Linked DNA regions of Allosaccharopolyspora coralli. The protein of the gene in region 2 interacts with the protein of the main gene of each other region in a pairwise test. Links are inferred from orthologs where the notes say so. Each region holds a gene or a part of one and is shown on either strand. Other genes may lie near its edges.

Region 1 (5,195 bases), 1.9 Mb from region 2 along the record:
TCGTCGGGATCGTCCTCGTCGTCGCGCGCCAAGAATGTGGCGAGCCGTTCGGTCGCGTTCTCGAACTCGGGGTGGCGGTCGACGAACGCGCGCAACCGGTCGGCGACCCACGCGAGCGTGACCTCTTCCTCGCCGCGGCGGTCCTCCAACTCCTCGATGCCCCGATCGGTGAAGTACACCCGTCCTCCCTCGCACTCTTGCGTCTCGCTGCCGAGGTGACAGCAAGGGAACTTTACTGTCACCGGTGACAGTAAAGTTCCCTTACTGTCACCACCCCCCGCGCGCACGACGGCGGGCCGCCGGTTCCGGAGAACCGACGGCCCGCTGCTGTGGTAGGCGTCAGTCGTCGAACGCGCCGGAGACGACCTCGGCCTGCTCGACGTCGTGTACGACCTTCATGCCCGATGCCGGGGCGGCCATCGCACGGCGCGACACCCGCTCGATGCCGGTGAACCGCTCCGGAGCCACCTCGGGCAGCGCCAGCCCCAGAAACGGCCACGCGCCCTGGTTCGCAGGCTCTTCCTGCACCCAGCGGATGTTCGTGGCGTTCGGGTACCGATCCAGCAGCTTGCGCAGCTTGTTGTGCGGCAGCGGGTACAGCTGCTCCAGCCGCACCACCGCCGTGTCGGTCAGGCCGCGCTTCTCCTTCTCGTCGGCCAGCTCGTAATACAGCTTGCCGGTGCACAGCACGAGCTTGGTCACCGAAGCCGGGTCCGGCTGGGTCGGGTCATCGATCACCGAGGTGAACTTGCCCTCCGTGAAGTCCGCGACCGAGCTCGTCGCCGCCTTCAGACGCAGCATCGACTTCGGCGTGAACACCACCAGCGGGCGGTGAATGCCGTCGAGCGAGTGACGCCGCAGCAAGTGGAAGTAGTTCGCGGGCGTCGACGGCATCGCCACCGTCATCGAACCCTCCGCGCACAGCTGCAGCCAACGCTCGATCCGGCCGGACGAGTGGTCCGGGCCTTGGCCCTCGTGGCCGTGCGGCAGCAGCATCACCACGTCCGAACGCTGGCCCCACTTCGCCTCACCGGACGAGATGAACTCGTCGATGATCGGCTGCGCGCCGTTGAAGAAGTCCCCGAACTGCGCCTCCCACAACACCAGCGCGTCCGGGTTCGCCACCGAGTAGCCGTACTCGAAACCCACCGCCGCGAACTCGGAGAGCGCCGAGTCGTAGACGAGGAACTTCGCCTGGTCGTCGCTGAGGTTCTGCAACGGCGTGTACTCGGTGCCGGTCTTGCGGTCGATGAGCACCGAGTGCCGTTGGCCGAACGTGCCGCGCCGGGTGTCCTGGCCGGTGAGCCGCACCGGACGGCCTTCCATCGCCAGCGAACCGAACGCCAGCAGCTCGCCGAACGCCCAGTCGACACCGCCGTCGGTGGCCATCTTCGCGCGGCGGTCCAGCACCGGCTTGACCCGCGAGTGCGGCGTGAAGCCCTCCGGCCAGTTCACCTGCGCGTCCGCGATGCGCTGGAAGGCCTCCGGGCTCAACGAGGTGTTCAGCTTCGCGGGCAGCGTCTGCTCGGACTCCACCGACGGGCTCACCTCCGGCGGGTGCTTCTCCAACTCGCGAACCTCGTTGAACACGTGCTCGAGCTGGTTGGCGTAGTCCTTGAGCGCCTTCTCGGCTTCCTCGACGGTGATGTCACCGCGACCGATGAGCGACTCGGTGTAGGTCTTGCGCACGCTGCGCATCTTGTCGATCGCGTCGTACATCGCCGGCTGCGTCATCGACGGGTCGTCGCCCTCGTTGTGGCCGCGACGGCGGTAGCAGACCATGTCGATGACGACGTCCTTGCCGAACGCCTGCCGGTAGTCGACGGCGAGCTGGGCGACCCACACGCACGCCTCGGGGTCGTCGCCGTTGACGTGGAACACCGGGGCGCCGATGACCTTGGCGACGTCCGTCGAGTACTTGCTGGAGCGCGAGTGCTCGGGGGCGGTCGTGTAGCCGACCTGGTTGTTGACCACCACGTGCACGGTGCCGCCGGTGCGGTAGCCCCGCAGCATCGACAGGTTCAGCGTCTCCGCGACCACACCCTGACCGGCGAACGCGGCGTCGCCGTGCAGCAACACCGGCAGCACGGTGAAGCCTTCCTGACCCTTGTCGAGGACGTCCTGCTTGGCGCGGACGATGCCCTCCAGAACCGGGTTCACCGCCTCCAGGTGCGACGGGTTCGACGTCAACGAGACCGTCGTCTCGCCGTCGCCGAACATCCGGAAGTACTTGCCCTCGGCGCCGAGGTGGTATTTGACGTCACCGGAACCGTGCGCCTGGCCCGGGTCGAGGTTGCCCTCGAACTCGCGGAAGATCTGCGAGATCGGCTTGCCGACGATGTTGGCGAGGACGTTGAGGCGGCCACGGTGCGGCATGCCGATGACGACCTCGTCGAGTTCCGAAGCCGCCGAGGAGTCCAGCACCGCGTCGAGCAGCGGCACCACGGTCTCGGCACCCTCCAACGAGAACCGCTTCTGGCCGACGTACTTGGTCTGCAGGAACGTCTCGAACGCCTCCGCGGCGTTGAGCTTCGACAGGATGTACTTCTGTTCCGTCGGATCGGGCTTGACGTGCGGCTTCTCCACCCGCTTCTGCAGCCACTCGCGCTCGTCGGGCTCCAGGATGTGCATGTACTCCACGCCGACCGTGCGGCAGTAGGAGTCCCGCAGCACCCCGAGCACGTCGCGCAGCTTCATGCGCTCCTTGCCCGCGAAACCGCCGACCGGGAACGTCCGGTCCAGGTCCCACAGGGTGAGGCTGTGCGAGAGGACATCGAGGTCCTCGTGCCTGCGCTGCCGGTAGTTCAGCGGGTCGATGTCGGCCATCAGGTGGCCGCGGGTGCGGTAGGCGTCGATGAGTTCCAGCACCCGGGCGGTCTTGTCGACCGCGCCTTCCGGGATGTCCTGGGTCCAGCGCACCGGCTCGTACGGGATTCGCAGCGAGGTGAAGACCTCGTCGAAGAACCCGTCCTCGCCGAGCAGCAGCTGGTGCACCTTGCGCAGGAAGTCGCCGGACTCGGCGCCCTGGATGACCCGGTGGTCGTAGGTGGACGTCAGCGTGACGATCTTGCTGATGCCCATGTCGATGAGTGTCTGCTCGCTGGCGCCCTGGAACTCGGCGGGGTAGTCCATCGCACCCACGCCGATGATCGCGCTCTGCCCCTTGGTCAGCCGTGGCACCGAGTGGTTGGTGCCCGACGGGCCGGGGTTGGTCAGCGAGAACGTGGTGCCCGCGAAGTCGTCCGCGGTGAGCGCGTTGTTGCGGGCCTTGCGGATGATGTCCTCGTAGGCCTGCCAGTACTGCTGGAAGGTCATCTCCTCGCAGCCCTTGATGGAGGCCACGACGAGGTTGCGGTCACCGTCCTTGCCGGGCATGTCGATCGCCAGGCCCATGTTGATGTGCTCGGGCGTGATCGCGGCAGGCTTGCCCTTGGCGTCTTCACCGTAGTGGCGGTTCATGTTCGGGAAGTCCCGCATCGCCCGCACCAGCGCGTAGCCGATGAGGTGCGTGAACGAGACCTTGCCGCCCTTGTTCCGCTTCAGGTGATTGTTGATGACGATGCGGTTGTCGAACAGCAGCTTCGCCGGGACCGCGCGCACCGAGGTGGCGGTGGGAACGGTCAGCGACTGTTCCATGTTCTTCGCGATCGCCGCGGCGGCGCCGCGCAGCGACTTGGTGTCCCCTCCGTCCGTGCCGTTCTTGACCGGCGCGGCCTTGGCGGCCTGCTGTGGGGACGGCTTGGCCGACTGCTGGGACTGCTGCTTCGCGGGAGCCTCGGCGGGCTGGGACGCACCGGACTTCTGCGCCGTCCCGTCCTTCTTCTGCGACGCGCCGTCCTGCCGCGCAGTGGCGTCCTTCGCAGGGGCGGTGTTCGGGGCTGGGTTGTTCGCGGAGGTCGCGGCCTGCCGGGAAACCTGCCCGTTGCCGTCCCCGCCGGTGGTGGTCGCGGTGGCGGCACCGCCGGAACCACTCGCGTCGGACGTGGCTGCGCGCGACGTCGCGGCAACGGTGTTGTCGGTGGCGGCCTCAGTCGGCTTGTAGTCGGCGAAGAACTCGTGCCACGCCGGGTCTACCGAGGAGGGATCGTGGAGGAACTGCTCGTACATCTCCTCGATCAACCACTCATTGGGGCCGAACTGTGAAGCAGGGCTGCTGCTGGACACGGCTGGCGTTCGCCTCAATCCATCTGCTCGTGATTTACAGACACACTCACGTACCAGGCTAGCGGTCCTTGTCGGGCCGGTGGCACACAGGAGGACCGGCGTGGGTGGAAAACCGGTCACAGAATCGATCAGGATCACTCGGATCCCCGATTTTCTCCCCGGTCGGGTCACGCGAACGGGGCGTCGATCGAGTACTATGCGCCGCCGCCCAGGCGGAGTGCGTCCGTACTGTTCCGTCTGTCATGTCGTCCGCTCCGCACCCGGTGTTTCGGAGCCGGACGCGGCTCCCGCCGAGTGGGACACGATCGGTCACACCGCGGGACGTGGAGGGTGTGCGGGTGGGTCTGCCGTCGCGGAAACCGGATGCGGATCAGTCCGCGACCACTCAGCCGGGAGTACCGGTGTCGGCGTGTTCCCGGCCCGTCTCGGGCGCCGAGAAGTCCCCCGCCTCCCACAGTCGTGCGTAGTGGCCACCGGTAGTGAGCAACTCGTCGTGCGAACCCTGCTCTGCGATCCGCCCGCCGTCGACGACGACGATGCGGTCCGCCCGCGCCACCGTCGCCAGCCGGTGTGCCACCACGAAGGTCGTCCGCGACGAGGCGACCCGGGCGCTCGCGTCGACCACCATCGCCTCCGTCGCCGGATCCAACGCGGCCGTCGCCTCGTCGAGCAACAGCAGGTCGGGATCGACCAGCTCCGCCCTGGCGAGTGCGACCAGCTGACGCTGACCCGCCGAGAGGTTCTTGCCCCGCTCGCCGACCTCGGTGCGGAAGCCGTCGGGCAACGCGGCGATCGCGGCCAGCGCACCCACCTTGCGGGCGGCCGCCTCGATGTCGTCCGGGCTCGCACCCGGCACCGCGTAGGCGATGTTGGTCGCCACGTCTCCCGCGAAGAGGTGTCCCTCTTGCGGGACCACGGCGATCCGCCGGTGGAACGCGGCCAGGTCGTAGGCACGCACGTCGACCCCGTCGACGAGCACCGAACCCTCGGTGGTGTCGTAGAAGCGCGCGAGCAACTTCACCAACGTCGAC
Region 2 (4,433 bases):
CGCGCGGTTGCCGTACCGGCTGCGCGACCTCTTCGACCACGCGCGCCTGGAGTTCCGCGGCCTCGTCCGCGACGCGCCCGAGTTGCTCGTCGTGCCGGGGGAGTCCACGGACGGCGAGACCGTCGAGCGATTGGCTCGCGGCCGGGCGGTGCTGGATTTCGTCGCGTCCTTGACCGACAACCAGGCCGCCTCCCTGCTGGAGGCACTGTCCGGTCGGACCACGCAGCTGTGGTCCGACACGTTCGTATTGTGAGCCGGGGACGACAACTGCCCGGTGGGGGCCGGGGGGTGGAGGTCGGCGCCGACCGGCTGCAGGGCTGGTTCGACCGCTTCGCCGGGCGGCACGGTGGAGTGGCGAGCACGGTGCTCGGCCCACGGCGCGTCGAGGTCCGGGCCGCCGACGATGCCGTGGCGGCGGTGCAGGTGCCGTTCGAGGAACTCGGCGAACCGCACGAGCAGCGGGAGGGACTCGACGTCGAGCCCCTGGTGCGGCACGTGCGGCGGTCGCGGCGGATCGGGCTCGTTCTCGTTCGCCTCGGCGCGCACAGCGTCGGCGTGTGTCGCGACGGCGTGGTCGAGCGGTCGTCGACCGACCGGCATCTCGTGCACGGGCGGAACAAGGCGGGCGGTCAGTCTCAGCAGCGGTTCGCCCGACGGCGCGAGGGACAGGCCCGGCGATCGTTGGAGTCCGCGGCGGCCGATGTGGCGCGGGTGCTGCTGCCGGAGAGGGCGACGCTGGACGCAATGGTGCTCGGCGGGGACCGCAAGGCACTGGACGAGCTGCGAGCGGATCCGCGTCTGGCCGAGTTGCTCGGCCGCGCCGAGCCCCGCGTGCTGGACCTGCCGGAGCCGCGCAAGTCCGTGCTCGACGAGGCGGCGCGCAGGACTCTGGCGGTCGAGGTGGAGATTTTCGACTGAGAGGGCAGTGTGGAACTGGGGGAGGTCGTCCGGTCCCGCCGCCCCAGTTCGCGCCGCACGGCACGAACTCCGAATGCCGGAGCGTCTCAGCTTGCCGCGGCAGAGCACGTGTGAGGCGTGCCCTACGGGGCGCACATGCCAGTCCCCGAATGCCCTCTGAGCAGGGTGGCCTGGGGTCTCGGGTGGGTGAGCCGTCCGAGGCGGGAGCGCTCACAGCCGACGCACCCACAATCGGGGTGCGTCCGTCGGTACACTGGCACTCGTGGTCGAGAACTCCCCCGTGCCGCAGGCGCGCGACGACACCGCACGGCCCGTGCGGCGGCTCGTGCTGGTCGCGGCAGGTGCGGTCACCGCGTCGGTGACCCGCGTGCGCGTGGCATAGCCGCCCCGACGGCGCGTCCTCGGACGCTGCGCCTGTGACCTCGAACCCGCTCGACCCGATCTCCGGAGTCTTTTCGTGATTTCTGCTACCGGCCTTCAGCTGCGCGCCGGATCCCGCATTCTGCTCTCCGACACGACCCTGCGCGTCCAGCCCGGCGACCGGATCGGCCTCGTCGGCCGCAACGGCGCCGGCAAGACCACCAGCCTCAAGGTCCTGGCCGGCGAGGACGAACCGTACGCGGGAGAGATCACCCGCAGTGGCGACACCGGGTACCTGCCGCAGGACCCCCGCGAAGGCGACCTCTCGGTCAGCGCGAAGGACCGGGTGCTCTCCGCCCGCGGTCTGGACAAGACCCTGCGCGACATGGAGAAGGCGCAGGCCGAGATGGCCGAACTGGTCGACGACAAGCAGCGGGACAAGGCGATCAACCGCTACGGCAAGCTCGAGGAGCGCTTCGCCGCCCGCGGCGGGTACGCCGCCGAGAGCGAGGCGGCGCGGATCTGCGGCAACCTCGGGCTCGAGGATCGGATCCTGCACCAGCCGTTGCAGACGCTCTCCGGCGGGCAACGCCGTCGTGTCGAACTGGCGCGCATTCTCTTCGCCGCCTCCGAAGCCGGTCCCGGTGGTCATTCCTCGACGACGCTGCTGCTCGACGAGCCCACCAACCACCTCGACGCCGACTCGATCGCCTGGCTGCGGGAGTTCCTCCGCGCCCACGACGGGGGCCTCGTGGTCATCAGCCACGACGTGGAACTGCTCGCCGCCGTGGTGAACAAGGTGTGGTTCCTCGACGCGGTGCGCGGTGAGGCGGACGTCTACAACATGGACTGGGACCGCTACCAGGAGGCGCGGGCCCTCGACGAGAAGCGCCGGAAGCGGGAACGCGCCAACGCCGAGAAGAAGTCCTCGGCGTTGATGGCGCAGGCCGACAAGATGCGGGCCAAGGCCACCAAGGCGGTCGCGGCGCAGAACATGGCCAAGCGGGCACAGAAGATGATGGCCGAGCTGGAACCGGAGCAGGCCGCCGACAAGGTCGCCCGGATCAAGTTCCCCGAACCGGCCTCGTGCGGGCGGACGCCGATGACCGCCCAGGGCCTGTCGAAGTCGTACGGGTCGCTGGAGATCTTCACCGGTGTCGATCTGGCGATCGACCGCGGGTCCAAGGTCGTCGTGCTCGGGCTCAACGGTGCGGGCAAGACCACCCTGCTGCGCTTGCTCGGCGACAGGGAGCCCGCCGACGCCGGTGCGGTCGTCGCCGGTCACGGGCTCCGCGTCGGCTACTACGCGCAGGAGCACGAGACGCTCGACCACGATGCGACCGTGTGGCAGAACGTGCGTGGTGCCGCGCCCGACACGCCGGAGCAGGAGCTGCGGACCCTGCTCGGGACGTTCCTGTTCAGTGGCGAGCAGCTCGAGCAGCCGGCGGGCACGCTCTCCGGCGGCGAGAAGACCCGGCTCGCGTTGGCCGGTCTGGTCTCCAGCCGTGCCAACGTGCTGTTGCTCGACGAGCCGACGAACAACCTCGATCCGGCGAGCCGTGAGCAGGTCCTCGACGCGCTGCGCAGTTTCAGCGGGGCGGTCGTGCTGGTGACACACGACCCGGGCGCGGTCGAGGCATTGGAACCGGAACGAGTGATCCTGCTGCCGGACGGAACCGAGGACCACTGGTCGGACGAGTACTCCGAACTCGTCCAGTTGGCCTGATCGTCCAGGCACGCGCCACGCCGTTTTCCTCCCCCGGCGCAACACCACGTTACGGCATTCGGAGCACAACTCTGGCGCTGACGGCCCAACGACCTGCGATCTTTTTTTCATGATCGCCTGGCGTTCCCGGCTTTCCTGTTCGATCATTGCGGGCGACAGGGGTCGCGAGCGGCCCGACCTGTTCGGAGGGAAGGCGGGGACACTGTGGCTGACCTGAAGAAAGGTGCGCGAATTACCGGAAGCGCACGGGACAAGCTTGCCAGTGACCTGAAGAAGAAATACGAGAAAGGTGCCAGCATTCGCGCCCTGGCGGAGGCGACAGGCCGTTCGTACGGTTTCGTCCACCGCGTTCTCAGCGAGTCGGGTGTGCAGTTGCGGGGCCGTGGGGGCGCGACCCGCACGAAGAAGAAGTGAGCGGGAGTCGTTCGATTCGAACGACAACCGCGCGTGCCCGTTCGAACACGGAGTGCCGCCCGTTCCGCGGGTGAGGTGTTCGTTCGTAACAGGGGGGCGGCCGTCGTCTCGCGGATCGTGAGGGCGCTCGAATCCGCCGTGATCGACGGCCACACCTCTGCACGATCGACCGGGTACCGTGTGCCCGGTCCGGTCACCAAGAACAACGGAGGCGCGCGGTGGCGCAGTCGATAGTGGACGCCGACCTGCTCGACCGCGGAGGTGTCGTCCTGGACGTGGACGGGGCCCGCGCCACCGTCACCCTCGATCGTCCGGACAAGCTCAACGTGCAGACGCCGCACACGTGGCGTGCGCTGCGTGAGATCGGCGCGAACCTGCCGAGTGAGGTCCGGGTCGTCGTCGTGCGTGGTCGCGGGCGGTCGTTCTCGGCGGGCCTGGATCGCACCCTGTTCGGGTTCGACGAGGTCGACGGCGTCCGCGGGGTGCTGGCGCTCTCCCGAGAGACGACCGAGCGCGCCGACGCGGAGATCTCGTCGTTCCAACAGGGATTCCACTGGCTCCGCGACCCCGATCGGGTGACGATCGCCGCGGTGCAGGGACACGCGATCGGCGGCGGGTTCCAGCTGGCGTTGGCGTGTGATCTGCGGATCCTCACGACCGACGCGACACTGCGGATGGCCGAGACGAGCTTGGGCATCGTGCCGGACCTCGGCGGGACGTTGCCGCTGGTGCGCACCGTGGGATACGCGCGGGCCGTGGAAATCTGTGTGACGGGCCGCGATGTCCCGGCACAGGAGGCCGCCTCGATGGGACTCGCGAACCTGGTGGTCCCGCCGGAGGAGCTCGACGCGGCGGTGGACCGCACGGTGGCGGCCGTGACGCGCGCGCCCGAGGCTGCCGTCCGCGAAACCCTCGCGTTGCTGGCGCAGGCCGACGAGGCCGTCGACCCCGAACAGCAACTCGCCGCCGAGCGTGCCGCGCAACTGCGCAGGATCACCGCGCTCGCTCACGGCGA

What was found. Proteins that work in one complex are often made in the same cells at the same time.
Region 1: the proteins of GIY23_RS09690 (region 2) and GIY23_RS18465 interact in binary tests that used the Escherichia coli proteins (3 or more experiments, as listed by UniProt). The link is inferred for Allosaccharopolyspora coralli from one-to-one orthologs.

The regions. Positions count from the first base shown.
Region 1 is NZ_CP045929.1:3,963,092-3,968,286, reverse strand. Bases 140-4,505 are described here. They hold GIY23_RS18465 (multifunctional oxoglutarate decarboxylase/oxoglutarate dehydrogenase thiamine pyrophosphate-binding subunit/dihydrolipoyllysine-residue succinyltransferase subunit), read right to left. Parts: upstream 4,165-4,505; coding sequence 340-4,164; downstream 140-339. Other genes in these bases: GIY23_RS18470 (DUF6104 family protein), read right to left, coding at 140-179. Outside these bases: more of GIY23_RS18470, read right to left, coding at 1-139; GIY23_RS18460 (ABC transporter ATP-binding protein), read right to left, coding at 4,550-5,195. UniProt on the Escherichia coli protein: E1 component of the 2-oxoglutarate dehydrogenase (OGDH) complex which catalyzes the decarboxylation of 2-oxoglutarate, the first step in the conversion of 2-oxoglutarate to succinyl-CoA and CO(2).
Region 2 is NZ_CP045929.1:2,036,659-2,041,091, forward strand. Bases 774-3,689 are described here. They hold GIY23_RS09690 (ABC-F family ATP-binding cassette domain-containing protein), read left to right. Parts: upstream 774-1,375; coding sequence 1,376-3,004; downstream 3,005-3,689. Other genes in these bases: GIY23_RS09685 (acVLRF1 family peptidyl-tRNA hydrolase), read left to right, coding at 774-918; GIY23_RS09695 (helix-turn-helix domain-containing protein), read left to right, coding at 3,209-3,418; GIY23_RS09700 (enoyl-CoA hydratase/isomerase family protein), read left to right, coding at 3,637-3,689. Also shown: GIY23_RS09680 (deoxyguanosinetriphosphate triphosphohydrolase family protein), read left to right, coding at 1-253; more of GIY23_RS09685, read left to right, coding at 250-773; more of GIY23_RS09700, read left to right, coding at 3,690-4,433. UniProt on the Escherichia coli protein: Genetic data indicate it may be involved in ribosome assembly or function.